3 regions of the Streptomyces sp. NPDC058051 genome follow, and region 2 is predicted to be linked to each of the others. Evidence: riboswitches for the same ligand, from Rfam matches in the RefSeq annotation. Region 2 holds a riboswitch; each other region holds the start of a gene.
The links. A riboswitch is a leader RNA that binds a small molecule or an ion and turns the genes downstream of it on or off. The one in region 2 is predicted to bind cobalamin.
Positions count from the first base shown of each region.

Region 1: another riboswitch for cobalamin. It lies ahead of ACFVUT_RS15575 (CbtB-domain containing protein); the one in region 2 lies ahead of ACFVUT_RS25940 (prenyltransferase/squalene oxidase repeat-containing protein).
Region 3: another riboswitch for cobalamin. It lies ahead of ACFVUT_RS08285 (cobalamin biosynthesis protein); the one in region 2 lies ahead of ACFVUT_RS25940 (prenyltransferase/squalene oxidase repeat-containing protein).

Region 1 is NZ_JBHVRW010000008.1:97,531-107,185, reverse strand. Features, by position in the region: gene ACFVUT_RS15600 (LacI family DNA-binding transcriptional regulator) at 1-44, shown strand, start outside; gene ACFVUT_RS15595 (hypothetical protein) at 116-433, shown strand; gene trxA (thioredoxin) at 561-932, opposite strand; gene ACFVUT_RS15585 (dihydrolipoyl dehydrogenase family protein) at 1,049-2,488, shown strand; gene ACFVUT_RS15580 (histidine phosphatase family protein) at 2,699-3,292, opposite strand; adenosylcobalamin (AdoCbl) riboswitch at 3,400-3,548, shown strand; gene ACFVUT_RS15575 (CbtB-domain containing protein) at 3,552-3,767, shown strand; gene ACFVUT_RS15570 (CbtA family protein) at 3,794-4,573, shown strand; gene ACFVUT_RS15565 (GNAT family N-acetyltransferase) at 4,679-5,185, opposite strand; gene ACFVUT_RS15560 (SDR family oxidoreductase) at 5,350-6,096, shown strand; gene ACFVUT_RS15555 (TetR/AcrR family transcriptional regulator) at 6,398-7,126, shown strand; gene ACFVUT_RS15550 (SDR family oxidoreductase) at 7,402-8,136, opposite strand; gene ACFVUT_RS15545 (tetratricopeptide repeat protein) at 8,524-8,895, opposite strand; gene ACFVUT_RS15540 (pirin family protein) at 9,062-9,655, shown strand, end outside.
Region 2 is NZ_JBHVRW010000018.1:111,776-121,430, forward strand. Features, by position in the region: gene ACFVUT_RS25915 (transglycosylase SLT domain-containing protein) at 150-590, opposite strand; gene ACFVUT_RS25920 (ECF transporter S component) at 911-1,744, opposite strand; gene ACFVUT_RS25925 (ABC transporter ATP-binding protein) at 1,741-3,465, opposite strand; gene ACFVUT_RS25930 (energy-coupling factor transporter transmembrane component T) at 3,462-4,625, opposite strand; gene ACFVUT_RS25935 (SCO2322 family protein) at 4,622-5,317, opposite strand; gene ACFVUT_RS25940 (prenyltransferase/squalene oxidase repeat-containing protein) at 5,314-6,588, opposite strand; cobalamin riboswitch at 6,697-6,832, opposite strand; gene ACFVUT_RS25945 (MBL fold metallo-hydrolase) at 6,935-7,972, opposite strand; gene ACFVUT_RS25950 (aldehyde dehydrogenase) at 8,271-9,655, shown strand, end outside.
Region 3 is NZ_JBHVRW010000004.1:61,741-71,395, reverse strand. Features, by position in the region: gene cobN (cobaltochelatase subunit CobN) at 1-3,611, opposite strand, end outside; gene ACFVUT_RS08290 (cobyric acid synthase) at 3,608-5,125, opposite strand; gene ACFVUT_RS08285 (cobalamin biosynthesis protein) at 5,122-6,150, opposite strand; cobalamin riboswitch at 6,295-6,426, opposite strand; gene ACFVUT_RS08280 (hypothetical protein) at 6,634-6,864, opposite strand; gene ACFVUT_RS08275 (anion permease) at 6,900-8,165, opposite strand; gene ACFVUT_RS08270 (class II aldolase/adducin family protein) at 8,428-9,087, shown strand; gene ACFVUT_RS08265 (alpha/beta hydrolase) at 9,144-9,655, shown strand, end outside.

The DNA.
Region 1 (9,655 bases), on a different contig from region 2:
ACGAGCTGCTGCGGGTCGGGGTGGTCCACCGCGAATCCAGCTGAGTCGCCCCCTCCGCACCGGGCACCGGCGCCGCGACATGCGTACCGCGCGCCGCTTGCTTAGCGTCATGACCATGAGCCATCCGCAGAGTTACGAGATCCTGCTGGTCCCCGGATTCGCCGAGGACTCCACCGACGCCGCCGAGTCCGCCGGCGCCATCCGCTCGGCGGTCGTGGCGGCGACCGGCGAGACCGGGGCATCGGGCTACCCCCGGTACTCGGGTGACGGCGTCGTGGCGGACATCGACCCGGCGACGCGCACGGTCGAGGCCCTGTTGGTCGACGGTGCCGAGCTGGACTACGGCCTGTCGGTCCGGATCAAGGAGAAGCCCACCCAGGGCAGCGCCGACAGCGATGCCGACAGTGATACCGAGGGCGACTCCGCCGGCTGAGCGAGAGCCGGCCGTGTGCGGCCAGGCAGAGAGGCCCGGCTGCCGGTCGGTGTCCGGCGGCCGGGCCTCTTGCCTCGCTCCTGCGGCACCTCGCCCCGCTCCTGCGCGCGGGCGCCTCCTTCCGGTGCTACTTCTGCTCGTTCTTCTGGTCCTCGATGGACTTGCGCACCTCGTCCATGTCCAGCTTCCTCGCCTGCCCGATGACGTCCTCCAGCGCCGCTTCCGGCAGCGCCCCGGGCTGGGCGAACACCGCCACGTTGTCCCGGACGATCATCAGTGTGGGGATGGAGCGGATCTCGAAGGCCGCCGCCAGCTCCTGCTGCGCCTCCGTGTCGACCTTGGCGAAGACCAGGTCCTCATGACGCTCCGACGCCGAGTCGTAGACCGGCGCGAACTGCCGACACGGGCCGCACCAGGAAGCCCAGAAGTCGATCAGGACGAAGTCGTTGTCGCTGACGACCTGATCGAAGTTTTCCTTGGTGAGCTCAACGGTGCTCATGCTGTGTTACCTCTTCCTGTGCCCGCTCGGACGTGTTCCGCACAACGGTGTCTGTGCTTGCGCTATTCCGCCTGCCCATGTGGCCGTCGCGTACACCCGGCGATAAGACTGTCCCCATGACAGATGCTTCCCTGAACACCGAGTACGACGTCGTGGTGATCGGAGCGGGCCCGGTCGGCGAGAACGTCGCCGACCGTACCCGCGCGGCCGGTCTGAGCACAGCGGTCGTCGAGGTGGAACTCATCGGCGGCGAGTGCTCGTACTGGGCCTGCATGCCCAGCAAGGCCCTGCTGCGCCCGGTGGTCGCCCGCGCCGACGCCCGCCGCATCCCGGGCCTCAGCGAGGCCGTGCAGGGACCGCTGGACGCGACGGCCGTCCTTGCCCGCCGTGACACCTACGCCTCGCACTGGAAGGACGACGGGCAGGTCACCTGGCTGGAGGGGATCGGGGCGGACATCTACCGGGGCCAGGGCCGGCTCACCGGTGAGAAGACGGTCTCCGTCGCGGCTCCCGACGGCACGGAGCACCGGCTCACCGCCCGGCACGCCGTCGCCGTCTGCACCGGCAGCCGCGCGGTCGTCCCCGCACTGCCCGGCGTCGACGGGGCCCGCCCGTGGACCAGCCGGGAGGCGACGAGCGCCAAGGAGGTGCCCGGCCGCCTCGTCATCGTCGGCGGCGGCGTCGTCGGGACGGAGATGGCCACTGTCTGGCAGGCCCTCGGCGCCCGGGTGACGATGCTGGTCCGCGGCAAGGGACTCCTGCCGAAGATGGAACCCTTCGCGGGCGAGCTGGTCGCCCGCGCGCTGACGGAGGCGGGCGCCGACATCCGAACCGGAACCTCGGCGACCGCCGTACGGCGCGCGGTCCCGGACGGCCCGGTCACCGTGGAGCTGGACACCGGCGAGCAGATCGAGGCCGACGAGATCCTCTTCGCCACGGGCCGCGCCCCGCGCACCGACGACCTCGGCCTCGAAACAGTGGGTCTGAAGCCCGGTTCCTGGCTCGGCGTCGACGACAGCTGTCGCGTGGACGGCACCGGCTGGCTCTACGCGGTCGGTGACGTCAACCACCGGGCACTCCTCACCCACCAGGGCAAGTACCAGGCCCGCATCGCGGGCGCGGCGATCGCCGCCCGTGCCGCGGGCGCACCGACAGAGACCGGCCGATGGGGCGCCCACGCGGCCTCCGCCGACCACGCGGCCGTCCCCCAGGTCGTCTTCACCGATCCCGAGGCCGCATCGGTGGGCCTCACCCTCGCTGAGGCCGAGGAGGCGGGCCACCGTGTGCGCGCCGTCGACCACGACCTCGCCGCGGTGGCGGGCTCCGGCCTGTACGCCGACGGCTACCAGGGCCACGCCCGCATGATCGTGGACCTCGACCGTGAGGTCCTGCTGGGTGTCACCTTCGTCGGACCCGGCATCGGCGAGCTGCTGCACTCGGCGACGGTCGCTGTCGCGGGCGAGATCCCCCTCGACCGGCTGTGGCACGCCGTCCCCTCGTACCCGACGATCAGCGAGATCTGGCTGCGCCTGCTGGAGACGTACCGCGACGCGTAAGGGGCCCGTTCCTGTCCGGCGCTTCCCCGGGCGGGGCGCGCCTTCCCGTACCGTGCGCTCGTCGAAGACGTCGCGTCCGCCGATGCCGATGCCGATGCCGATGCCGATGCCGATGCCGACGGTGACGGGGCGTCATGTGGCCGTGCGGGCCGGGGACGTCGTTCACCGCCCCGCAGCGGTCGGTTGTCCGCCGGGGTTGCGGAGAGCGCGTCAGTCCCCCGCGGCGGAGGACAGCGGCTGCCCACACCGCAGATTCCACCGCCCGGACCGGCCGCTGAGCCCGGTCAGCGTCAACGGGGCGATGTCCAGCCGCCAGAACGCCAGGGTCGGCAGGCCGAGTGCCCGTACGATCACGGCCCGCACCACCGCGGGCTCGACGATCCCCAGCACCCGGCCGTCCTCCCCGTCGTACGCGGACTCCACGGAATCCAGCCAACAGGCGACCCGTGCACAGAACGTCAGCAACGACTCACCGCCGTGCCCGGCCGCCGAAGGATCGGTCATCCAGGCCGACACCGCCTCCGGCTCGCGCGCGCTCACGTCCACCAGCCGCTGCCCGCTCCACCGGCCCATGTCCCAGCCACGGAGCGCCGGTTCGAGTGCGGCACGCACACCCAACGCCTCGGCGGACCGGGCGCACCGCTCCGACGGCCCGCACACGTACCGGTCGGCCGCAGGCACCGCCGCCGCGGCCTCCCGGGCCTGTCGGACCCCGGCCGCGTCCAGCGGAGCATCGCCGTCGAAGCGGGCCTCGCGCAGCGCGGCGTTGAGCGCCGGTGAGATCAACATCACCTGGATCGTCATGACCGGGTCAACTCCCTGAACGGTGGCCCTTCTGGCCACCCCACCATGGCATCCGGGCGCCACTGCCCCGAAGGGGCCATGGCCGTGTCCGCTCCCAGCCGGTATCGTCGCAACGAACATGGCGAAGGTGTGACGGAAGTCCGGTGAGAATCCGGCACGGTCGCGCCACTGTGAACCCGTACCCGTACGGGAAGTCAGACCCAGCACCTTCGTCTCAGGCACCACGATCGGGACGCGTGTTCCCTCAGGAGGTTCTGCCATGGCACAGAGTGCTGCGCCCGCCACCGCCGTACCGGCGATCACCCCCATCTCCCTGAAGGCCATTGCCCCTTGGGCGGTCTTCTTCGGCATCCTCATGCTCGTACTGCTGTACTTCGTCGGCGCCGAACAGGGCGCCACCGCGGTCATCTCCGGCGAAAGCGTCCACGAGTGGGTCCACGACGGACGCCACCTCCTCGGTTTCCCCTGCCACTGACGTAACTTCCAACCAGGGAAAACCTCATGAACTCCATATCTGTCAGAGCCCTGCTCGTCCGCGGCATGCTGGCCGGCCTCGTCGCGGGCGCGCTCGCTCTGGTCGTCGCCTACTTCCTCGGCGAGTCCCGCGTCGACGCGGCCATCGCCCTCGAAGAGGCACACAGCCACAGCCACGACCACGGCGGCGGCGAGGAACTCGTCAGCCGCACCATGCAGTCCACCGCCGGCCTTGCCACCGGCGTGCTCGTCTTCGGGGTGGCGATCGGCGGCATCGCCGCTCTCGTCTACTGCTACGCCCTCGGCCGGATCGGCAGATTCGGCCCGCGGGCCACGGCAGCCCTGATCGCGGGCGCGGCCCTGCTGACGGTGTACGTCGTTCCCTTCCTGAAGTACCCGGCCAACCCGCCGGCCGTCGGCAACCCCGACACGATCGGCCGACGCACCACCCTGTTCTTCCTGATGGTCGCCCTCAGTGTGCTGCTGGCCGTCGCCGCCGTCATCCTCGGCAAGCGGCTGGCTCCCCGCCTGGGCAACTGGAACGCGACCATCGCCGCATCCGCCGCCTACGTCCTCGTGATCGGACTCTCGTACGCGTTCCTGCCCTCGTACAACGAGGTCGGAAAGGACTTCCCGGCCTCCCTGCTGTGGGAGTTCCGCCTGGCCACCCTTGCCGTGCAGGCCACGCTCTGGATCACCTTCGGCCTCGTCTTCGGCTGGCTGACGGAACGGCTTCTCGCACCGGGAGCCGGCTCCTCCAGGGCCGGAAACGGTGCTGCGGACCGGGCCGCCGTGGTGACCGGCTGACCGACACACCACCGACCACCGGAAGACGACGGACCCGCCGGGAGCTGCCCGGCGGGTCCGTCGTCGTGACCCGCGTGGCCGGACCGGCGGCCGGGGAGGGAGCGCCTACCGCCCGGCCCGCTGATCCCAGTCGATCCGGTAGTGCTTCAGGCGCGCGTCCACCTTCACCAGACGCATGCCGACGGCCGTCATGACGCGCTGGGACGCGAGGTTGTCCAGATCGGTGTCGCCGTGCACGCAGCGCACGCCCTGGTCGCGGGCGAACAGAAGCAGTGCGCGCAGCGCCTCGGAGGCATAACCCATGCCCTGCGCCGAGGGGACGAGGCCGTAGCCGATCGTGACCTGCCCGTTCTCGTCCGGCGCGCCGTGGAAACCCAGCCCGCCGATCACCAACCCGTCCTCGCGGCGCCGCATCTCGTACGAACAGAACGGGCTGGGGTCACCCGTCGTCGCACAGGTGTCGAGGAAACGCTCGGCCGCGGCCATCTCGCCGGGGGACGGGTACCCGGGCGCCCAGTGGGCGCCCTCTCCCGGCACGCCCGCCATCACCCGCAAGGCATCGGAGGCGCTCATCGGGCGGAGGAGGAGGCGGGAGGTCTCAAGGTCGGTCATGACCGAGTGAATTATCACGCGACCCCGAAGCGCGGCACCCGGATTGCGCGGTGGCGGCGGCGGTGTCGCTGGTCGACCTGCGCGTAGCAGTGCTACGGTAATCGCGTTAGCGTTGATTCTTTCGGGTCTGAATTCACGGCCGCCCGGAACAGGGGAGTACAGCCATGAGCGAGCAGCACGCCACAGCACGCCGGGTGGCGATCGTCACCGGAGGTTCCCGGGGAATCGGCCGTGAGAGCGCCGAGCGGCTGGCGTCCGACGGATTCGCCGTCGTCATCAACTACGCGGGAAACCGGGCCGAGGCCGAGTCGGCGATCGCGGCGATCACCGCGGCGGGCGGGCGCGCCATCGCCTTCCGGGCCGACGTGGCCGACGAGGTCGCGGTCTCGGCCCTCTTCGATGCCGCTGAGGAGTCCTTCGGCGGCATCGATGTCGTCGTGCACGCGGCGGGCGTGATGACCCTCGCGCCCCTGGCCGACATCGATCTGGACGCTCTGGACCGGATGCACCGCACCAACATCCGCGGGACGTTCGTCGTGGACCAGCAGGCGGCACGCCGCCTGCGCGAGGGCGGGGCGATCATCAACTTCTCCAGCTCCGTGCTGGCGCTGGCACTGCCGGGCTACAGCGCCTACGCGGCCACGAAGGGCGCGGTCGAGGCCGTGACGCTGATCCTGGCCCGGGAGCTGCGCGGGCGGGACATCACGGTCAATGCGGTCGCCCCCGGGCCGACCGCCACCGCCCTGTTCCTGGAAGGAAAGGACGAGCAGACCATCGCGAGTCTGGCCGACCGGACGCCGCTGGAACGTCTGGGCACGCCGCAGGACATCGCCGAGGTGGTCTCCTTCCTCGCCGGTCCTGCCCGCTGGGTCAACGGCCAGGTGCTGCGTGCCAACGGCGGCATCGGCTGACCGGCGCGGGCTCCGGCCCCGGAGTCCCGGCCGTCACGGACGCGCCCCCGTCTCGTGTGCAGTTGAGCGCGCCGGGGGCGGCCGGTGCTCCCTCTGCGTGATCGGGCGCACCGGGGCCGGCCTGCGTCTTTTCTGTGCGGCCGAGTGCGCCGGAGCCGACGTCGGCCTGCGCTCCTCTCGCGCGGTCGAGCCCACCCGGATCGGGCTGTGTCCCTCGTGCGGTCGAGCCCACCCGGATCGGGCTGTGTCCCTCGTGCGGTCGTCCGGCATCCGTTGGGGCGCCTTTGATAGCGTCCGAGCGATGAGCACACGAGCACGCATTCTGGAAGTCGCGGCGCGGCTGATCGCGGAGTCCCCGGACGGGGACATCTCCACCCGGGCCGTGTGCGAGGCCGCGCAGGTGGGTGCCCCGGCGCTCTACCGCCACTTCGGCGACAAGGAAGGCCTGTTGTCCGCGGTGGTGGACCACGGCTTCGACCAGTACCTGGCGACGAAGCGGCAGCGCGACGAGAGCACGGACCCCATCGCGGACCTGCGCAACGGCTGGGACATCCACGTCGAGTTCGCCCAGCGGAACCCCCATCTCTACCGGCTGATGAATTCACCGGCCATGCGCACTCCGCCGGCCGCGGCTCTCGAATCCCACCGGATCCTCACCAGGGATCTGGAACGGGCCGCAGCCGTGGGCAAGTTGCGTCTGGCCCCCGAACTGGCCGCGCAGATGGTGATGTCGGCCAGTGTCGGCGTGGCGCTGATGCTCGTCGCCCGCCCGGCCACCTTCCATGATCCGGGCATGTCGCGGCGGGTGCGCGATGCCGTGCTCGCCGCGGTCCTCACCCCGGACGTGTCCGGCGCATCCGCAGGCGCGGACGATACGGGGGCTGCCGTGTCCGAGGCCCAGGTGCCGTCCGCGGCGGCCCGGCTGAACGCACTGCTGCGGCAGTCGCCCGACCCGGCGCTCAGCACCGCTGAGGGCGCTCTCCTGACGGAATGGCTGAACCGCCTGTCGAACGTCCCCCACGATCGCTGACGAGCTCGTGCACGCCAGGCGGTGAGACGTTCAGCTCGTGATCGTTCATCAGGGCCGTGTGATGGGAACACGACTCGTGCCGCGACCAACCGCGACCATCCGAGACCGGAGGATCAGGGGTTCGTGGCCCGGCTCGGTGACATGCGGCAGCGGCGGCGCGTCGAGGACATCAGGGGAGGCCGAATGGCCCGGCCCCATCACGTGGTTGAGCATTCAGGCGGCCTGTCACGGTTCCCGCGCGCTGGTCGGGGCGACCACGACAGGCCGCGTCCCGATCAGAAGAGGCCGCCTCCCGCACGGATGGACTGGCCGGTGATCCAGGCACCGTCCTCCGAGGCGAGGAAGGCGACAATCGCGGCGATGTCGGTGGGTTCTCCGAGCCGTCCCAGGGGTGTTTGCGCACGAGTCGCAGCCAGCGCTTCGGCGGTCGCCCCTGCTTCCAGGGCGTCGGTGCGGGTCGCGCCGGGCAGGACGCTGTTGACGGTGATCCCCCGCGGGCCGAGTTCCTTGGCCGCCGCCAGCACGAGCTGCTCGCCGGCCGCTTTGCTGGCCGCGTACAGGCCGCTCGCCGGCCGTGCCGTCACCGTCGCACCGCTGGAGATCACGATGATGCGGCCCTTGTCGCGTATCCGGTGGGCGGCCTCACGCAAGGCCAGGAAGGTGGCACGCGCGTTGGTCACGAAGACCTGTTCGAAGTCCTCATCGGTGGTGTCGGCCAGGGAGGCGAACCGCGCGATGCCCACGTTGCCGACCAGGATGTCGAGCCCGCCGTAAGCCCGCTCCGTCTCCTCGAACAGACCGCGCAACTGCTCCGGGTCGGACACGTCCGCGCGTACCGCCGTTGCCTGGCCGCCCGTGCGCCGCACGGTGGCCACGGCCTCCGCAGCCGCATCGGCGTCGGAGCGGTAGTTCACCACGACTCGCGCCCCATCGGCGCCGAGCCGTTCGACGATGGCCCGGCCGATGCCACGCGACCCTCCGGTGACCAAAGCGACTCTTCCGGTCGGCATGTGCGCTCCATTCGTCGGCGTGATCCTCGGATACTAGCCAGCACGTGCAGGGTGGCGGTGGCGCGTGGTGACCTTGATCGTTGATCGCGCGGACGGCGGACGGCGGACGGCGGACGGGGGACGGGGGGAAACCGTGCGTGTGCAGAGCCGTTCGAAGCCGGCGGATCACGTGCTGGTGCGCAACGCGATCGCTGAACTCGTCAGGGGGAGAGGCTCGTTGTGGCACGAGCGGCACGGTTCCGTGCTCACGGCGCGCCCCGGGGAGCGGGCCGTGGGTGCCGGAGCGACGTGCGAACCGTCCGTCGTGCGGCCGAAGGCCGGGCCTTGCGCCTGGCCTTCGGCCGCACGACGGCAGTTCCGACGACACGACCTCTCGGCGCGATGCGCCTAGGACCGCGCCGGATCCCTGTCGAAGTCCCCGTCGAAGTCCCCGGAGAAGGCCGCCGCCATCCGCAGGTGACCGGTCGCCTCCGCGCTCCGCCCCTGGCGCTCCAGCGTGCGGCCGAGCATCAGCCGCGCGTACGGCTCGACCGGGTCGCGCTCCAGAACCGCCCGGAGCTCCGTCTCGGCCCTGCCGAGCCGAGCCGAGTGGAAGTAGGTCCGGGCCAGCAGCAGCCGCGGGGACACCTGCTCCGGTACCTCCTCGACCAGACCCTCCAGAATCCGGGCGGCCGTCATGTACTCCTTCGCTTCGAAGAACATCTGCGCACGGTCCCACCGGTCGGCGGCCGTACCGAACTCGAAGTAGGTGTCGCTCACTTGTCCTCCTTGTTCACGGACCGTCCCCGGGTCCGCCCGGTGCTGAGCCGGCTGCACGCTCAGCTGTTCTCTGCTCACACGAACATGCCCCATCGGTTGAATATTCCACTAAATAATCGGCGTCGGTACCGGCACCCGGCGTTCGTGCGGGAATAGGTTGAGGGCCATGAGCAATCTCGATCGCCAGGCCGCACTCTCCGTCTGTGGAGGACGGGGCTTCGTCGTCGCCGAGCCCGTACGGGAACTCCTCAGCCCGCGCCACGTCCGGCTGGGTGAGTCCACCGAGGTCCGCAGGCTGCTGCCCAACCTGGGTCGCCGGATGGTCGGCGCATGGGCCTTTGTCGATCATTACGGCCCCGATGACATCGCCGGCGAACCCGGGATGCAAGTACCGCCCCATCCCCACATGGGCCTGCAGACGGTCAGCTGGCTGCACGACGGCGAGGTCCTGCACCGCGACAGCCTCGGCAGTCTCCGCACGATCCGGCCGCGGGAACTGGGGCTGATGACCTCCGGCCGGGCCATCAGTCACTCCGAGGAGAGCCCCGCGTCGCATGCGAGGTTTCTGCACGGCGCCCAACTCTGGGTCGCCCTGCCGGACGCCCACCGCCACGCCGAGCCGCACTTCCAGCACCACACCGACCTGCCGACCGTGATCGCCCCCGGCCTCACCGCAACCCTGATCCTGGGCGAACTCGACGGCGCCACCTCGCCCGGGACCACGTACACGCCGATCGTCGGCGCCGACCTGGCCCTGTCC
Region 2 (9,655 bases):
CGGCAAAATGCGCCTAAATGGACCAACGAGTAATTATGGTGGCCAAGTTATATGAAGGGGTGGTATCCGTATGGTTCCGGGTTGTTTCGGGTGTGGCGAAGGCCCCGACCGGTGGTCGGGGCCTTCGTGCGCGCTCACGGGGTGACGGCTCAGTACCAGTGGTTGGACTGCCAGAACGACCAGGCGGCGCACGGGCTGCCGTAGCGGGAGTTCATGTAGTCCATGCCCCACTTGATCTGGGTCGTGGGGTTGGTCCTCCAGTCGGCGCCGGCGGAGGCCATCTTCGAGCCGGGCAGAGCCTGGACGAGGCCGTAGGCGCCGGACGAGGCGTTGGTCGCGCTGTGGTTCCAGCCGCTCTCGTGCTGGACGATGTTGCTGAAGCACTGGAACTGCGCGGCGTCGCCGATCATCGACCTCGCCGTGTCCTGCGCGCCCGCCGTGACGCCGGTCGGCGCGGCGGCCGGAGCGGCCGTCGCCGGGGTGACGCCGAGGGCCAGGCCGGTGGTGCCGAGGAGTACGGCGGTTCCGGCGACGGCGGTCTTGCGGCGGGCGGTGCGGGGCAGGGCGAGGAGGGTGCGGGCGAACGACATGGAAGTCCTGACGTCGGGTACGGGGGAGTCGCGGACCGGTCCGGATCGTGCGGTGATGCGGGTGGACCGATCCCGTGCGACCGCGGTCCGTTGTGGTGGACCGGGCGGTGCTCGGCGACGTGCTCCAGTCTTAGCGGCGCCGTTCGGCCGTGGCAACGACCCCCGATACGAGCACGCTTCGCACCCGGCGTCGAAGATCCCATAGCGGTCGAATCGCCCCAAAGGCGTCGTAGCAGGTCAAGAGAGATATGGGGTGCTTCGGTCGGGTTCTGGGCGGCTACGATCCCGGATCGTGGAGGACCGAGGTCCTGTGGGGGGCCTCACTCGCCGGGGGCCTCGAATGTGACCTGGGCCTCGAAGGCGGCGCGGCGGGTGGCCCGGCGCAGCGCCTTCAGCAGCGTCGCGCCGACGGTGAGCGTCAGCACCACGGTGAGCGCGGCCCGGCCCAGGTCCCAGCCGAGCGACGTGGCCGCGCAGTAGGCGAAGAAGCGCACCAGGTTCTCCGACAGCGGGTCACCCGGCTGGAAGGAGATCCCCGAGCCGAGCGGGGGCACGATCGTCCAGCCGAACAGGTTCATCACCGTGCCGTACGCGAACGCCGCCACGCACCCGTACGCCGCGAGCATCAGCAGCTCCGCGCGCCCGCGCAGCCGGTCCGGGCCCGGCAGCAGGCCCGCACCCATCGTGAACCAGCTCATCGCCAGCATCTGGAACGGCATCCACGGACCCACTCCACCGGTGAGCAGCGCCGACGCGAACATCGTCACGGAGCCGAGCACGAAGCCGAAGCCGGGGCCGAGCACCCGGCCGCTCAGCACCATCAGGAAGAACATCGGTTCCAGCCCCGCCGTGCCCGCGCCCAGCGGGCGCAGCGCGGCGCCGACCGCGGCCAGCACCCCCAGCATCGCCACCGCCTTCGCGTCGAGACCGGAGTCCGCGATCATCGCGACGACCACACCGACCAGCAGCGGCAGCAGGGCGGCGAACAGCCACGGCGCGTCCTGGGAGTGCGCCGAACCCGACTGCGCACCGGCCAGCAGGGGCCAGCCGAACGCGAGGACACCGATCGCGCTGATGAGGACGAGTGCGGCGATCGCGCGCGGCCCGAGGCGCACCGGCCGTGCCTCGCGCCCCTTCCGGTTCCCTCCGCTCATGACGTCGCTTCCAGCGCGCCGCGCACCTGCGTCACGGTCAGCCACTCCTGCGGCGCGAGGATCTTCGCGGTCTGCGGGGCGAACGCCGGGGAGGAGACCACCACCTGCCGGGTCTCCCCGTCCGCGACGGTCTCCCCGTCGGCGAGGATCACCACCCGCTGCGCCAGCTCCGCGGCCAGTTCCACGTCGTGCGTGGCCAGGACGATCGCGTGGCCCTCCGCCGCGAGACCGCGCAACACCCCGACCAGCCGGGCCTTCGCCGCGTAGTCCAGTCCGCGGGTCGGCTCGTCCAGGAGCAGCAGCGGGGGCCTCGCGGTGAGCACGACGGCCAGGGCCAGCGCGAGGCGCTGCCCCTCGGAGAGATCACGGGGATGTGTGTCGTCCGGCACACCGGGCAGCAGCTCGGCGACCAGGGCCCGGCAGCCGCCCGCGGCGGCGCCCGCGTCCGCGTCGGCCGCGGCGCACTCGGCGGCGACCGTGTCCGCGTACAGCAGATCGCGCGGTTCCTGCGGTACCAGGCCGACCCGGCGCATCATCTCGCGCGGCGGCGTACGGTGCGGGGCCCGGCCGCCGACGAGGACGGTGCCCGCGGTGGGCTCGACCATGCCGACGAGCGCGGCCAGCAGGGTGGACTTGCCCGCACCGTTGCGTCCCATCAGCGCGACCGTCTCGCCCGGGGCGACGGAGAGCGTCACCCGGCGCAGCGCCTCGACGCGCCCGCGCCGTACCCCGAGACGCTCGACCCGGGCCGTGGCATCGGTGACGGGCTCGGGAGCCGCCGCGGTCCGCGCGCCGCGGCCCAGCAGCCGGGCGAGCGCACCACGCCGCACGGGAGCGGGTATGGGAGCGGTGGGCGGCAGGGGCACGGCCGCCCCGGCCGGCACCGGCGACGGGGCGGGCCGTGCCTGTGCCAGCCGCTCCCGCAGGCCGGTCGCCCGGCGCCGGGCGTCGCGGACCGAGAGCGGCAGCGGATCCCACCCCGCCAGCCGGCCCAGCGCCACGACCGGCGGGTGGACCGGCGAGACGGCCATGATGTCCGCGGGGGCGCCCATGAGCGGAGCGGCCCCCGGCGACGGCAGCAGGACGACCTGGTCCGCGTACTGCACCACCCGCTCCAGCCGGTGCTCCGCCATCAGGACCGTCGTGCCGAGGTCGTGCACCAGCCGCTGGAGCACGGCGAGGACCTCCTCGGCCGCGGCCGGGTCGAGCGCGGACGTCGGCTCGTCGAGGACCAGGACCTTCGGGTGCGGGGTGAGGACCGAGCCGATCGCGACGCGCTGCTGCTGGCCACCGGAGAGCGTGGCGATCGGCCGGTCGCGCAGCCCGGCGAGCCCCAGCAGGTCCAGGGTCTCCTCGACCCGCCGCCGCATCACGTCGGGGGCGAGGCCCAGCGACTCCATTCCGTACGCCAGCTCGTCCTCGACCGTGTCGGTCACGAAGTGGGAGAGCGGGTCCTGCCCCACCGTGCCGACCAGATCGGCGAGTTCACGCGGCTTGTGGGTGCGGGTGTCGCGCCCGTCGACCGTGACCCGGCCGCTCAGCGTGCCACCGGTGAAGTGCGGAACGAGACCAGAAACGGCCCCCAGCAGCGTCGACTTGCCGACCCCGGACGGGCCCACGAGCAGCACCAACTCGCCCTCGGGGACGGTCAGATCGACCCCGGAGAGGGTGGGGTGCGGTGCGCCCTCGTACCGCACGGAGACGTGCTCGAAGCGGATCACTTGCTCTCCTCGGGATTCGGGGTGCCCACCGGGGGCGGCACGGGCGCCACCACCGCGGGCAGCAGCCCGACCAGCACCGCCGCCGCGGGCCACAGCGGGAGCACCGGTGCGACGAGCGGTACGACGCCGGGGCGCAGCGCCTCCCCGTCGACACTGCCCGCCCAGATCATCGCCGCCGCCACCACGACCCCCGAGACGGCCACCAGCCAGGCCCGCACACCCCACCGGTCGGGCCGGTAGCGGGTACGGACCGAGCGGGCACCACCGAGCCGCAGCCCGGCCGTCGCGGCGACCAGCCCGGCGATCAGCAGCGGCATTCCGTACACGGCGCCCTGCGCGGCCAGCAGACCGTACGTGCCCGCGCACACCCCGAGCAGTCCGCCCAGCGTGAGGACGTTCGTGGTGTGCCGGACGGCGGGCGGAACCTGGGCGGTACGCCCGTACCCCCGCGCGTCCATCGAGGCCGCCACCGCGACCGATCGCTCCAACGCGCCCTCCAGGACCGGCAGTCCGATCTGGAGGACCGCCGTGACGCCGCCGGTCGGACGGCCCCGCAGCCGCCGCGCGGTGCGCAGCCGCACCACATCGGCGACCATGTTCGGCGCGAACGTCATCGCGACGACGACGGCGACCCCCACCTCGTACAGCGCACCCGGCAGCGACTTCAGCAGCCGGGCCGGGTTGGCGAGCGAGTTCGCCGCGCCGACGCAGATCAGCAGCGCGGCCAGCTTCGCCCCGTCGTACAGGGCGAAGACCAGCTGCTCGGCGGTGACCCGGCCGCCGATCCTGACACCCTTCGCCCAGTCGGGCAGCGGCACTTCGGGGAGGGTGAACACCGGGTGCGTCCCGGGGATCGGCGAACCGAGGAAGACGGAGAAGAGCAGCCGCACACCGATGACGAAGAGCCCGATCCTGATGAACGCCCCGTACGAACGGGCCCACGGCGCGTCCGTCCGGCGCGCCGCGACCACATAGCCCGCCACCCCCACCAGCAGCCCGAGCAGCAGTGGGTTGGTGGTCCGGGACGCCGCGGTGGCGAGGCCGAGGGCCCACAGCCACCAGGCCCCGGCGGGCAGGGCGTTGCTCCGGGTCGCCCCGGGGGCGCGCAGCGGGCGGCGCGACCGCGCGGTGCCGGTGACGCCCGTGGCCGGGGCGGTCATCCGCGGCGGCGGCGGGCCTGCGCGACGGCGGCGATGCCGAGGAGGAGAACGGCGCCGACCCCGACCAGCACTCCGGCGGACGGTCCGCCGCCCGAGCTGTCCGAGCTGTCCGAGGCGGCGGAGGCGTCCGAGGAGTCCGAGGCTGCCGGGGGCGCGGACGCGGCGGGCGCCTGCCCGCCGTCCCCCGAGACCTGCTCGCCGCAGCCCGAGGCCGGGTAGCCGGATATGGCGCAGAGGAGGGCGTCGCTGCTGTAGCGCAGCGGCTTGGCCACCGACGCGAGCGCTTCCGCGGTGCTCGCGTCCGGGGCGACCCGCGCGCACGCGGTGCGCAGCGCGGGCGGAGTCTCGCCGGCCGGGGCGTCCGCCGCGGTGCCCGGGTCGATGACCAGCGCGACCCGCTTGGTGCCGTCCTCGGCCGGGGTGTCCGCGCAGATCTCCGCGAAGTCCGGGGAGCTGCGCGGATTCGCGGAATCCTGGGAGTCCTCGCTCACCGAGAACCGGAAGCCCTGCACCGCGCCGTCGTCCGGCCGGACCAGGGACGGGCCCTGCGTGGCGTACGTCCAGTCCGTGCCGGAGCCCTCCCAGAACGACCAGTACCGGTACCCGGCCGCCTGGGCCGTCCCCGTGCCGAGCACGGCCAGGACGGCGCCGAGGACCACCAGGAGAGCGGCGGCCCTTCCTGCCCGCCTCACAGCTGCTGGCTCTTCCGGCGGCCGCTGATCAGGAAACCGGCGCCCGCGCCGACGACGAGGCCGATACCGACGTACCACCACACGCCGCCGATCACATCGTCCCCGCTGTGGACCTGGTCCTTCTCGGTGGGCACGTAGCCGGTGTCGGCGGACGGGTCGGGTGTGGTGACGGCCGCGGGGACGGGACCGGTCGCGTTCAGCCGGTCGACGAGGTTCACGCCACCGAAGTCGCGGGCGTCGGCACCGGCCGCGTGTGCGGCCAGGACCAGTTGCGCGTAGGCGGCGGGACCGTTCTCCTCCGCCCAGGACCCGGAGTTCTTCTTCAGCCAGGCCACGGCCCCGGCGGCCTTGTCCTGGTGGCCCGCCGCGGACAGGGCGACGACCGCGTCCGCGGTGTTGCCGAAGTCGGGCTGCGGGGTGGAGTCGTCGGCGCCGGGCATCGGTGCCAGGTCCAGATGGCCGTTCGCGGCGAGGGCGTTCGCGAGGTAGTGGGCGCCGTTCTGGGCGGCCTGCTCGGGCGTGAGGCCGGTGCCCGGGTGGCAGGTGGGCGCCTTGGTCGCGGCGTTGTCCCCGACGGCCAGGGCCTTGCCCATGGTGCCGAGCACGGCGGCGGCGGTGGCGTCCGCGTTGGCCGCGAGCTTGCCGGCCTTGTCGGGCTGGTAGGCGAAGGCGCCGCCGTCCTTGCCGCCGCACGGGATCGCGAGCGCGAGCAGCGGGGCGTAGGGCGTCTTGCCGCCGTGCGTCGTGATGTCCCCGAGCCGCTGCCCCTGCCGGGCGAGGGCGCCGATCACCAGCGAGGTGGAGTTGGCGTCACTGGGCGCGCCCGCGGTGTAGCCCCAGCCGCCGTCCTCGTTCTGTACGGCCTTCAGCCGGCGCACCGAGTCGTTCACGGTCTCCCGGTGGCCGCCCACCTCGACGAGCGCCTGGACGGCGACCGCGGTGGCATTGGTGTCCAGCACCGTCTTCCCGGTGCACGGCTGGGAGACGTCCGGCCGGTACGAGGCGTACGCGCCGTCGGCGCACTGCTGGGCGATCAGCCAGTCCACCGACTTCGTCGCGGGCGTGACGCCCTCGATCCGCTGGGCGAGGAGGGCCAGTGACTGCCGCCAGACGCCGTCGTACGTGGGGTCCTTCGTGCCGTACAGCCCGGAGGGCGACGCGGCGGACGGCGAGGGCGACGGGGACGGTGCCGCGACCGCGGCCGGAGCAGTGGCCGCACAGAGCACGGTGGCGGTGGCGGCGAGCGCTGCTGCGCTGCGGCGTACGGTCATGGCGGGCGGGGCCTCTCCTGCGCGGGGAACCGGGCACAGGCACGCTCACGCACCAGGCTCCGGCTCCGTATACCTCGACGGTGCCGACCACCGGGGTTCCGGTGGTGCGAGCCGGTCACAACCGCAGGCAGGGCATTCCGACTCACCGTCTGCGACGACGGCTCACGGCTGCGTGGTCAGTGCCGGATTCGCACCGGCTTCCCCCTGGACGGGCATGATGACGACCCGCACACTCTACCGGTCGGGGCCGGAGCGCCCGGGTGGAGGCGGTCACACCCCCGACCCCGGTGCCCCGCCGGTGGTCCGTCACGCCGCGATGTACGTCACCGGGTCGTTCGGTGGTCCGTCACGCCGCGATGTACGTCACCGGGTCGCTCCCCGCCACCGCCTCCGCGCGGCCCAGCTTCACCAGCCGCCGCAGATGCGCCTCGGCCTCCGAGACGGCGATGTTCCGCGAGCCGTGCGGGATCTGCGCCCAGGGCCGGTTCCACTCCATCCGCTCGGCCAGCTCCCACGGCGTCAGGGGGGTGACCAGCAGTCCGAGCAGCCCGGTCAGCCGCTCCTCGTGGTGGTGCAGCAGTTCCCGCACGCGCCCCGCGGCATCCGTGAACGCGTACTGGTGGGCGGGCAGCACCTCGGCGGCCCCGAGCCGCCCGACGCGCTCCAGGGAATCGAGGTAGTCGCCGAGCGGATCGGTGACCGTGGCGTCGTCGGGGTCTTCGTAGAGACCGATGTGCGGGCTGATTCCGGGCAGCAGGTGATCGCCGGAGAAGAGCCGGCCCCGGCCGGGAAGATCTCCCGGATGCTCCTCCTCCAGGTGGAGGCAGACGTGGCCGGGCGTGTGCCCCGGCGTCCAGACGGCCCGCAGCGCGCGCCCCGCCAGATCGAGCAGCTCACCGGGGACGATCTCCCGGTCCGGAACCGCGGCCCGCAGCCCGGGCAGGGTGCGCATCCGGCCGCCGGCCATGGCCGCCCGCAACGGCGCGAGATGCTCCTCGGGCGCACCGACCGCGGTGAGCTTCGCCGCGAGGTACGCCGACCAGGTGTCCGGCCGGGACTCGTGGGTCCGGCGCACGATCGCGGTGTCGGCGGCGTGCATGGCGATCCAGGCCCCGGACGCCTCGCGCACCTGCCCGGACAGGCCGTGGTGGTCGGGGTGGTGGTGGGTGATGACCACACCGTGGATGTCGCCGACCCCCGTACCGACGGCGGTGAGCCCGGCGGTGAGCGTGTCCCACGCCTCCGGATCGTCCCAGCCCGTGTCGATCAGGACCGGGCCGCGACCGGTGTCGAGTACGTGCACCAGGGTGTGCCCGAGCGGGTTGTCCGGGATGGGGACCTTGATGCTGTGCACGCCCCCGCCGTGATCGGTCACCTGCGTCATGGGCTCCCCCTCTCTCCGCGCGGCATCGCTCCGCACGACATCGCTCCGCGCGACCTGGTCGGCGTACCGGACGTACGGCTGTGCGGTGCACCGCGCCCACTGTAACGAGAACTTGTTCCAGTTGACCCCCCGGTCGGCCAACTGTTCGGCCCCGATGCCCTCGTGGCCGTCCGGCGGGTGGAACCGGTGTGTCGTCGGCGCGGGCGGGCCCGTCGCGGCCGTGGACTCCTGGAACTGGAACTGGTATCAGTTCTGACACGGAGTCAGGTAACGTGCCGGGTCGCGGGAGGCAGCAGCCATGACCGAGCTTGTCGAACACGGAAAACTGTTCATCGGCGGGGAGTTGGTCGATCCGCTGGGCCGGGACGTCATCGAGGTCGTGTCGCCCCACACCGAACAGGTGATCGGCCGGGTGCCGCACGCCTGCGCGGCGGACGTGGACCGGGCCGTCGCCGCCGCCCGGCGGGCCTTCGACGAGGGGCCCTGGCCACGGATGACCGTGGACGAGCGGATCGAGGTGATCACCCGGATCAAGGACGCGTTCGCCGTGCGGTACGAGGAGATCGCCCGGATCATCAGCTCGGAGAACGGCACCCCGTACACGTCCGGCGTGATGGTGCAGGCCCTCGCGGCGATGATGGTGTGGGACGCGGCGATCACCGTCGCCCGCGGTTTCCCGTACGAGGAGCGGCGCGACGGGGTGCTCGGGCCGCTGCTGGTGCGCCGGGAGCCCGTCGGGGTGGTCGCGGCCGTGGTGCCGTGGAACGTTCCGCAGTTCACCGCCGCCGCCAAGCTCGCGCCCGCGCTGCTGGCCGGCTGCTCCGCCGTCCTCAAGGTCTCGCCCGAATCCCCGCTCGACGCCTACGTCCTGGCGGAGATCGCCGCGGAGGCGGGGCTGCCGGAAGGGGTGTTGTCGATCCTGCCGGCCGACCGCGAGGTCAGCGAGTACCTGGTCGGGCATCCCGGCGTCGACAAGGTGTCGTTCACCGGGTCCGTCGCCGCGGGGCGACGGGTGATGGAGGTCGCCTCCCGCAACCTCACCCGGGTCACGCTGGAGCTGGGCGGCAAGTCCGCCGCCGTGATCCTCCCGGACGCCGATCTGGACACGGCCGTCGCGGGCATCGTCCCCTTCGCCTGGATGATCAACGGCCAGGCCTGCGTCGCCCAGACCCGCATCCTCGTGCCGCGCTCCCGCTACGACGAGATGGCCGAGGCGTTCGCCGCCGCCGCGGGTGCGCTGAAGGTCGGCGACCCGCTCGACCCCGCCACCGAACTCGGCCCGCTCGTCGCGCGGCGCCAGCAGCAGCGGTCGCTCGACTACATCCGGATCGGCCAGGACGAAGGCGCCAAGATCCTGACCGGCGGCGGCCGTCCGGCCTCCCAGGAACGGGGCTGGTACGTCGAGCCGACCCTCTTCGGTGACGTCGACAACTCCATGCGCATCGCCCGCGAGGAGATCTTCGGCCCCGTCATCTGCCTCCTGCCGTACGGCGACGAGGACGAGGCGGTACGCATCGCCAACGACTCCGACTACGGCCTCAGCGGCAGCGTCTGGACCGCCGACACCGCGCACGGCGTCGACATCGCCCGCCGGGTCAGGACGGGCACGTACAGCGTGAACACCTTCAGCCTCGACATGCTCGGCCCGTTCGGCGGCTACAAGAACTCGGGCCTGGGACGGGA
Region 3 (9,655 bases), on a different contig from region 2:
TGGTCCGGCTCCGCCCACAGCCCCCGCTCGGCCGCCTCCAGCAGCCGCTCCGAAATCCCGCGCAGCGCCCAGGGGTTGGACTTCCGCATGAACTCCCGGTTCTCCGGGTCGAACACGTACTCCGCCGACAGCTTCTCGTACATCCAGTCGTCGACGACCCCGGCTGTCGCGTCGTACCCGAAGAGGTAGTCCACGGTCGCGGCCATCTCGAAGGCGCCCTTGTACCCGTGGCGCCGCATCGCCGCCATCCACCGCGGATTCACCACCCGCGCCCGGAACACCCGGTGCGTCTCCTCGCCGAGCGTCCGCGTCTTCACCTGGTCCGGCGTGGCACTGTCACCGACGTACGCCTCGGGCGACTCGCCGGTCAGGTGTCGCACCATGGCGACCATGCCGCCGTGGTACTGGAAGTAGTCGTCCGCGTCGACCAAGTCGTGCTCACGCGTGTCCACGTTCTTCGCCGCCACCGCGATCCGCCGGAACGCCGTCTCCATGTCCCCGCGCGCCGCCCGTCCGTCGAGCCCGCGCCCGTACGCGTAACCGCCCCAGACCGCGTACACCTCGGCCAGGTCGGCGTCGCTGCGCCAGTTCCGGGCGTCGATCAGCGGCAGCAGCCCCGCCCCGTACGCCCCCGGCTTGGACCCGAAGACGCGGGCCGTGGCCCGGCGCCGGTCGCCGTGCTCGGCCGTGTCCTCGTCCGCGTGCGCCCGTACGTAGTTGACGTCGGCCGGCTCGTCCAGCTCCGCCACGGCCCGTACCGCGTCGTCGATCAGCCCCACCACGTGCGGGAACGCGTCGCGGAAGAAGCCGGAGATCCGCACGGTCACATCGATGCGCGGGCGTCCCAGTTCGCCCGGCGGCACGATCTCGAAGCCGGTCACCCGCCGCGACGCGTCGTCCCACACCGGCCGGCAGCCCAGCAGCGCCAGGATTTCCGCGATGTCGTCGCCCTGGGTGCGCATGGCGGAGGTGCCCCACACGGTCAGGCCGACCGACTCCGGGTAGCCGCCCGTGTCGGCGAGATACCGGGCCACCAGGGAGTCGGCGAGCGACTGCCCGACCTCCCACGACAGCCGGGACGGAATCGCCTTCGGGTCCACCGAGTAGAAGTTCCGCCCGGTCGGCAGCACGTTGACGAGCCCGCGCGTGGGCGAGCCGGACGGACCCGCCGGTACGAAGCCGCCGTCGAGTGCCCGCAGGATGTGGCCGATCTCGTCCGTCGTCCGGGCCAGCCGCGGCACGACCTCCTCGCACGCGAAGCGCAGCACGGCCACCGCGTCCGGGAGTTCACGGCCCAGCACGTCCCGTACCAGCCCCGGGACGGCCCCGGCGTCCCAGCCGTTTTCCTCCATGCCCTCCGCGAGCCGGCGGCACAACTGCTCCAGCAGGTCGATCGCGTCGGCGCCGGTGCGCGCCGGGCCGTCGACCAGCCCGGTCAGTTCGGCCGGAACCTTCACCGCGGCCCCGGGCTCGGCCAGCAGCTCCTTCTCGCCGAGACCGAAGTGCTCGGCGATCGACGCCCGCAGCCCCGGCAGCGCGTTCGCCGTCCCGCCCCACACCTGCGAGGCGCGCAGCACGGCCAGGACCAGGTTGACGCGCGCCTCGTCGACCGGGCCGCCGCCCAGGATGTGCAGGCCGTCCCGGATCTGGACGTCCTTGATCTCGCACAGGTAGCCGTCGATGTGCATGACGAACGAGTCGAAGTCGTCGTCGCCGGGCTGTTCGTCGACGTGGAGGTCGATGTGCAGCTCGGCGGCCTTCACCAGCGTCCAGATCTGCGCCCGCACCGACGGCGCCTTCGTCGGGTCGAGATCGCTGACCAGCGCGTACTCGTCGAGCAGTTGCTCCAGCTTGGCCAGGTCGCCGTAGGTGTCGGCACGCGCCATCGGCGGCACCAGATGGTCCACCACCGTGGCGTGCCCGCGCCGCTTGGCCTGGGTGCCCTCGCCCGGGTCGTTGACGATGAACGGGTAGATCAGCGGCAGTTCGCCGAGCACGGCGTCGGGGCCGCAGCCGGCGGACAGGCCGAGGCCCTTGCCCGGCAGCCACTCCATCGTGCCGTGCTTGCCCATGTGGACGACCGCGTCCGCGCCGAAGCCCCCCTCCGACGTTGCGGCCTCCAGCCAGCGGTACGTCGCCATGTAGTGGTGCGACGGAGGCATGTCCGGATCGTGGTAGATCGCGATCGGATTCTCGCCGAAACCGCGCGGCGGCTGGATCAGCACCACCACGTTCCCGAACTGCAGGGACGCCAGGACGATCTCGTCCCCGTCCACGTACAGCGAGCCCGGCGGCTCGCCCCAGTGCTCCAGCATCGCGTCGCGGAGCCCCGGTTCGAGCCGGTCGAACCAGGCCCGGTAGTCGGCGAGCGGAACCCGTGCGGGGGCTGCGGCGAGCTGTTCCTCGGTCAGCCACTCGACATCGTGACCACCGGCGTCGATGAGCCGGTGGATGAGCTCGTCGCCGTTGTCCGGGTGCCCGTCGACCCCGTAACCGGCGTCGCGCAGGGCGTCCAGGACCCGCACCGCCGACACGGGCGTGTCCAGGCCCACCGCGTTGCCGACCCGGGAGTGCTTGGTCGGGTAGGCGGTGAAGACGAGCGCGATCTTCTTCTCGGCGTTCGGCTTGTGCGTGAGCACGGCGTGGCGCACCGCGATTCCGGCGACGCGCGCGGCACGTTCGGGGTCGGCGCGGTACACCGGTACGTCGTCGGGGCCCTGCTCCTTGAAGGAGAACGGGACGGTGATCAGCCGGCCGTCGAACTCGGGGATCGCGACCTGCATCGCCGCGTCCATGGGGGACAGCGCGGCGTCGGACGCCTCCCACGCGGCGCGTGAGGAGGTCAGGCACAGGCCCTGGAGCACCGGGACGTTCAGCTCGGCCAGCGCGCCGATGTCCCACGCCTCGTCGTCACCCCCCGCGGAGGCGTCCGACGCACGGGTGCCGCCCGCCGCGAGCACGGTGGCGACCAGGACGTCGGTCCGGCCGAGCAGTTCGTAGAGCCCGGCGTCCGCGCCGCGCAGCGAACCGCAGTACACCGGCAGGGCGTTGGCGCCACGCGCCTCGACGGCGTCGCACAGGACGTCGACGAACGAGGTGTTCCCGGACAGCTGGTGGGCCCGGTAGAAGAGCACGCCGACGGTCGGGCGGCCCTCGGTGAACGCGCGGTCGCCGTGCAGGCCCCACTCGGGCATCTTCTGCGGCTCGGCGAAGCCGTGGCCGGTCAGCAGGACGGTGTCGGAGAGGAAGCGCGCCAGCTCCACGAGGTTGCCGGGGCCGCCCTCCACGAGGTAGCGCAACGCCTCGGCGACGACCCCGGCGGGTACGGACGACTCGGCCATCAGCTCCGCGTCGGGCACGGCCTCGCCGCCCAGCAGCACGGTGGGGATGCCGGACGCCTTGAGGACGGCCAGCCCCTCCTCCCAGGCGCGCTTGCCGCCCAGGAGGCGGACGACGGCGACGGAGGAGCCCTCGATCAGCGCGGGGAGTTCCTCGCGCGCGTCGACGCGGGTGGGGTTGCCGATCCGGTACGGCGCGCCACTGGCGCGCGCGGCGAGGAGGTCCGTGTCGGCGGTCGACAGCAACAGCACGGTGCTCGTAGGGGCGTTCATGCGTGTGCTCCAGGTGCTCCGGGGGCGATGAAGGGAAGTCCTGACGGCGCGCCCGACTCGATGAGCCGCAGCAGCGCGTCCGTGTCCGCGTGTTCTTCGATGAGGTCGCCGAGGCGGTCGAGCTGTTCCTCGCGCAGCGCGGCGAAGCTGGTGTCGGGGGCGGGGACGAAGCGCCGTCCGGCGGCCCGGGCGACCTCGGTCAGGAAGCGGCGGCGGAACGCGTCGCTCTCCAGCGAGCCGTGCCAGTGGGTGCCCCACACGGCGCCGACCCGGCAGCCGTCGAGGAAGGGTTCCCCGCCGCGTACGTCCGCGACGCCGTGGTGGATCTCGTAGCCCTCGACCGGGGCGCCGAGCGCTTCGCCCACGGGGCGGGCGAGGGTCTTCTCCCGGTCGAAGCGGACGCGTACGGGCAGCAGGCCGAGACCGTCGACGTGCCCGGCCCTCGACTCGACCTCGTCCTCGATGTGTTCGCCGAGGATCTGGAAACCACCGCAGACGCCGAGGACCGGCCGGCCCTCGGCGGCGCGCCGCACCAGGGCGTCGGCGAGGCCGCGCTCGCGCAGCCAGGCCAGTGCCTTCACGGTGCCGCGGGTGCCCGGCACGACGACGAGGTCGGCGTCGGCCAGCTCCTCCGCGCGGTCCACGAACCGGACGACGACGCCCGGTTCGGCGGCCAGCGCGTCCACGTCGGTGAAGTTCGACATCAGGGGAACGGCACACACCGCGACGCGCAGCACGTCCTCGCCGTGCGGCGGTGCGACGACCGATTCGCGTACGGCCCCGCGCATCGAGACCCGCAGACCGTCCTCCTCGTCGATCCCGAGGCCGTGGGCGAAGGGCAGCACCCCGTACGTCCGCCGCCCGGTGATCCCGCGCAGCATCTCCAGGCCGGGTTCCAGCAGCGAGACGTCGCCGCGGAACTTGTTGACGAGGTAGCCGGCGATCAGCGCCTGGTCCTCGGCGTCGAGCAGCGCCGTCGTACCGAAGAACGAGGCGAAGACGCCGCCGCGGTCGATGTCGCCGACGACCACCACGGGGAAGCGCGCCGCCCGTGCGATGCCCATGTTCACGATGTCCGTGCGCCGCAGGTTGATCTCGGCCGGGCTGCCCGCGCCCTCGCAGATCACCGCGTCGTACGTGGCCCGAAGCCGCTCCAGGCAGTCCACGACCGTGCCGAGGAGCGCCTCCTGCCTGCCGCCGTGGTAGCCGCGCGCGCTCATCTCGCCCACCGGTCTGCCCATCAGCACGACCTGGCTGGAGCGGTCGCCACCGGGCTTGAGCAGCACCGGGTTCATCAGCGCGGTCGGCTCGACCCGGGCGGCCTGGGCCTGCATCGCCTGGGCGCGCCCGATCTCGGCACCCTCGCGGGTGACGAACGAGTTCAGCGACATGTTCTGCGCCTTGAAGGGCGCCACTTTCACGCCCCGGCGTACGAGCCAGCGGCAGATGCCCGCCGTGACGACGCTCTTGCCGGCGTCCGAGGTGGTTCCGGCGACCAGCAGCCCGCCGCTCATGTCCGTCTCCGTCCTGCGGTCCGTCGTCCCGCGGCCCGAAGGGCTTCGGCGGGCAGGCCCGCGTTCCGTCGTCCCGCGATGCGCCGTGCGGCGAGGCCGGCACCCAGTCGCCCCACCACACACACGCCGAGGGCGAGCACGCTCACCCGGCGCGAGAGCCGCACCGCGCGTTCGATGTCCTCGGTCTCCACCGCCCGGCCCGTCTCCCCGTTGAGGACGGGGCGGTGCTCGATCCGGCCTCCGTAGGCGAGGGTTCCGCCGAGCCGTACGCCGAGCGCGCCCGCGAACGACGCCTCCACCGGTCCCGCGTTGGGACTCGGGTGCTTGGCCGCGTCGGCCCGCCAGGCCCGCACCGCGCCCCGTGGCCGCCCGCCGGCGGCCACGGCCAGCAGGGCGGTGAGCCGGGCACCGGGCCAGCCCGCGAGGTCGTCGAGGCGGGCCGAGGCCCAGCCGTAGCGCCGGTGGCGGGGCGACTTGTGGCCGACCATGGCGTCGAGGGTGTTGGCGGCCCGGAAGCCGACGAGTCCGGGCACGCCGGCCAGCGCGCCCCACACCAGGGCGCCGACCACGGCGTCCGAGGTGTTCTCGGCCACGGACTCCACCACGGCGCGGGCGATCTGCGGTCCGTCGAGGGACTGCGGGTCGCGCCCGCACAGGTGCGGCAGGCGCTCGCGGGCCGACGCGAGGTCATCGGCGGCCAGCGCGGCCCCGATCGTGCGGGCCTCACGCCCCAGGGAGGTACCACCGACGACGGACCAGGTGGCGGCCGCGGTCAGGGCGACCGAGGCGGCGGGATGACGGCGCAGGGCACGGGTGACCAGCACGGCACTCCCCGCGGCGCCTCCGGCGCAGACGAGCGTGTGCAGCGCGCCCCACCCGCGGTGGTCGCGCCAGAGACGGTGCTCGACGCCCGCCGCGGCCCGCCCGAAGGCGGCGACCGGGTGTCCCCTGCGGGGATCACCGAACAGCAGGTCGCCGATCAGACCGGCCGTGGCGCCGTACGCGAAAACGCGATCGGCACGCATGGCTCAACCGGCGCTCACGCCTCGAAGGGTCCTCGTACAGGCGGCTCTCGTCGAGAGCATCGAAGCAACGGACGCACGGCAGCCAGGCATGGCGATATGTCCTCACTCAGGGTCCGCGCCCTGGATCGACGTGACGGGCGACGAGAGTCTCCTGGCTCCCGGATCCGCAGTTCCCCCGGCCTTCCAGCCCGCTCGCGCGTGCCGTGACTTCCGGTGTGGGGGACTGCTCCCCGGTGACAGTGGCGGGACCGCGCCGGATTCGCACCGGCTTCCTCTGCTGTCGCCGTAATTGGCTCCGGCAGTCCACCACGCTCCGCGAACGTCCGTCAACTTGCCGTTGACCTGCGGCGGTGCGGTGTGCTGTGCCCCACATCGGGCCGGAGCCACAACGCCGAAGGGCCGGACCCATGCCGAAGGACCGGACCCATGTCGTGGGTCCGGCCCGTCGGGAGCGTGCGGAGAAGGGGGATGCCTTGACGGAGGTCAGGCGACGATCAGATAGATCCCGTACGCGACCGCCGTCGCGCACAGCGCGAAGCAGACGTACGCGCCCGCGCGGGCCAGCAGCAGCGAGCCGCCGGAGCCGCCCTGCGCCGCCGGTTCGGGCTGCTTGGAGAGACCGACGATGCCCAGGGTGAAGAGACCCACCAGCGCGACGGTGACGACGAGGGAGACGCCGAAGACGGAGCCGAGGGCTGCCCAGTCGATTTTCATGCTGATTCCTTAGCCGGTCTGCCGGGGCGGCCGACCTAGACGGTGGCGGGTCGCGCCGGGTCCTGGGAGGTCGCGGCCGGAGCCGGAATGGTGGTCTTGAGATCCTGGGCGGCCGCCTGGGCGCCGGTGGGCGGCGGGCTGACGGCGGCGATGGCCGTGGTGACGACGCCCGCGGGTTCGGCTCCGTCGGCGGCGGGTGCGACGTCGCCGTGGCCGACCGGCTTGCGACGCGACACGAGCCATATCGCCCCGGAGCCCGCGAGCAGCAGCGCCGCGACGACGACGACACCCCACGTGCCCTGCTTGGTGAGGAACTCGGCACCGGCGCCGACCAGTCCCGCGGCCGGCAGGGTCAGACCCCAGGCGACGAACATCCGGGTGGCGGTGGACCAGCGGACCACGCCGCCCCGGCGGCCGAGCCCCGCGCCCATCACGGCACCGGAGCAGGACTGCGTGGTGGAGAGCGAGAAGCCGAGGTGCGAGGAGGCCAGGATGACCGTGGCCGCGCTGGTCTGGGCGGCGAAGCCCTGCGGCGGTTTGAGGTCGGTGAGGCCGCTGCCCATGGTGCGGATGATGCGCCAGCCGCCCAGGTAGGTGCCGAGCGCGATGGCCGTACCGGCCGCGACGATGACCCAGACCGGCGGGTTGGAGCCGGGGTGCAGGACGCCGCCGGTGACCAGGGCCAGGGTGATGATGCCCATGGTCTTCTGCGCGTCGTTGGTGCCGTGGGCGAGGGAGACCAGTCCGGCCGAGGCGATCTGACCGGCGCGGTAGCCCTTGGCGGTGGCCTTCTCCTGGGCGTCGTTGCGGATCTTCCCGCCGATCCGGTACGTCAGCCTGGTCGCCAGCAGCGCGGCCAGACCGGCGACGATCGGCGCGGCGAGCGCCGGGAGCAGCACCTTGGTGACGACGGTGCCGCCGTTGACGGAGGACCAGCCCGCCGACATCACCGCGGCGCCGATCAGGCCGCCGAACAGGGCGTGCGAGGAACTGGACGGAAGGCCGACCAGCCAGGTCAGCAGATTCCACAGGATGGCGCCGACGAGTGCCGCGAAGATCACTTCTGTCCGCAGCCCGTTCTCGTTGACGATCCCGCCGGAGATCGTCTTGGCGACCTCCACCGAGAGGAACGCGCCGACGAGGTTGAGAACGGCGGACATGGCCACCGCTGTCTTCGGTTTGAGTGCGCCGGTCGAGATGGTGGTCGCCATCGCGTTGGCGGTGTCATGGAAACCGTTCGTGAAATCGAACACTAGAGCTGTCACGATCACAATCGCGAGAAGCAGCGTGATGTGTTCCATTTACCCAGGCAATCGTTCGACGTCATTGGCAAGTGGACCGTAGGCAACCTGAGTGAACGGAAGATGAACTGGGAAGGGCGCTGTGGTGTCTCCTGTCGGGACCGGATTCCTCTTCCTGATCTCCGCGGCGCGGCGCGGTCCGCGCACGGAGCCCCACCGGGCCCGATCCACCCCCTGGCGCACCTTTTGTGAACGTCACCGGGTTGTGACCTTCCCGGCCGATCGCATGCCCGTTCGCCTCCCGGGCTGACAGGATCCTCGTATGAGTGATGACCGAGGGGACGCGATCGAACGGGCCTGGGACGCTGTCGTCGCCACCGCCCGCAGGACGGCGGCGGACGGCCTCGTCGTCGGGACCTCCGGAAACGTGTCGGCACGCGTCGGTGCGACGGTCCTGGTCACCCCGAGCGGAGTGCCGTACGACCGGCTCGGTCCCGGGGACGCCGTCGGCGTCGACCTGGACGGCAACCGCGTCCTCGGCGAGCTGGCCCCCACCAGCGAACTCCCGCTCCACCTCGCGGTCTACCGGAACAGCGAGGCGGTTGCCGTCGTCCACACCCACGCGGTGCATGCCACGGCCGTCTCCACCCTGGTCCCCGAGGTCCCCGCGGTCCACTACGCCGCCGCCCTGCTGGGCGGCCCCGTCCGGGTCGCGGCCTATGCGCGCTACGGGACGGAGGAACTGGCCGGGAACATGCTCGCCGCCCTGCGGGACCGCACCGGCTGCCTGCTCCAGAACCACGGAACCGTGACCTACGGAGCGACCCTGGACGAGGCGTACGACAGGACCGCCCAGCTGGAATGGCTCTGCCGGCTCTGGCTCACCGCGAGCTCCGTGCCCGGCCGCTCGCCCCATCTGCTCTCCCCGGCCCAGCTGAGCGACGTGCGGGAGGCGCTGAAGGGATACGGACAACCGGGCTGACACCGGACGGCCCCCGTCCGCTGGCAGGGTGCGGTGCACCCCGGGAGACTGGAGCGGTGCGCCCGGCAACCATCACGGCAGCAGCCGTCACCACGGTCCTCGGCGGCGGTGCGGCAGCGGCGGTCGCGGCCGGCCGGTACGCCAGCCACGCCGCCCTCAGGGCGCCCTCCGGACGACCGCTCCCCGCCGACCGCGGACTCACCGTGCACGCCACGGCCGCCGGGCAGGTCACCCTGACCCGCTCCTTCACCGCCCTGCGGCCCGGTACGTACGGACTGGTGGGCGACGACGTCCACGCCGTCGTCGGCCCGGTGATCGCACACGCCCACCACGCCCCCGACACCGTCGTCCGCAGACTGGAACGCGTCAGCAGCGGCACCCTGGAGCCCGGCGCCAAGGTCCGCGTCACCCCGCAACTGCACAGCGGCGACCCCTCGTCGGCCCTCGGCCTCACGTACGAGGAGGTCGAGATCCCCGGCGAACTCGGCACCCTGCCCGCCTGGTTCCTGCCCGGCCCCCGCGACACCTGGGTCATCACCGTGCACGGCCTCGGCACGACCAGGGAACA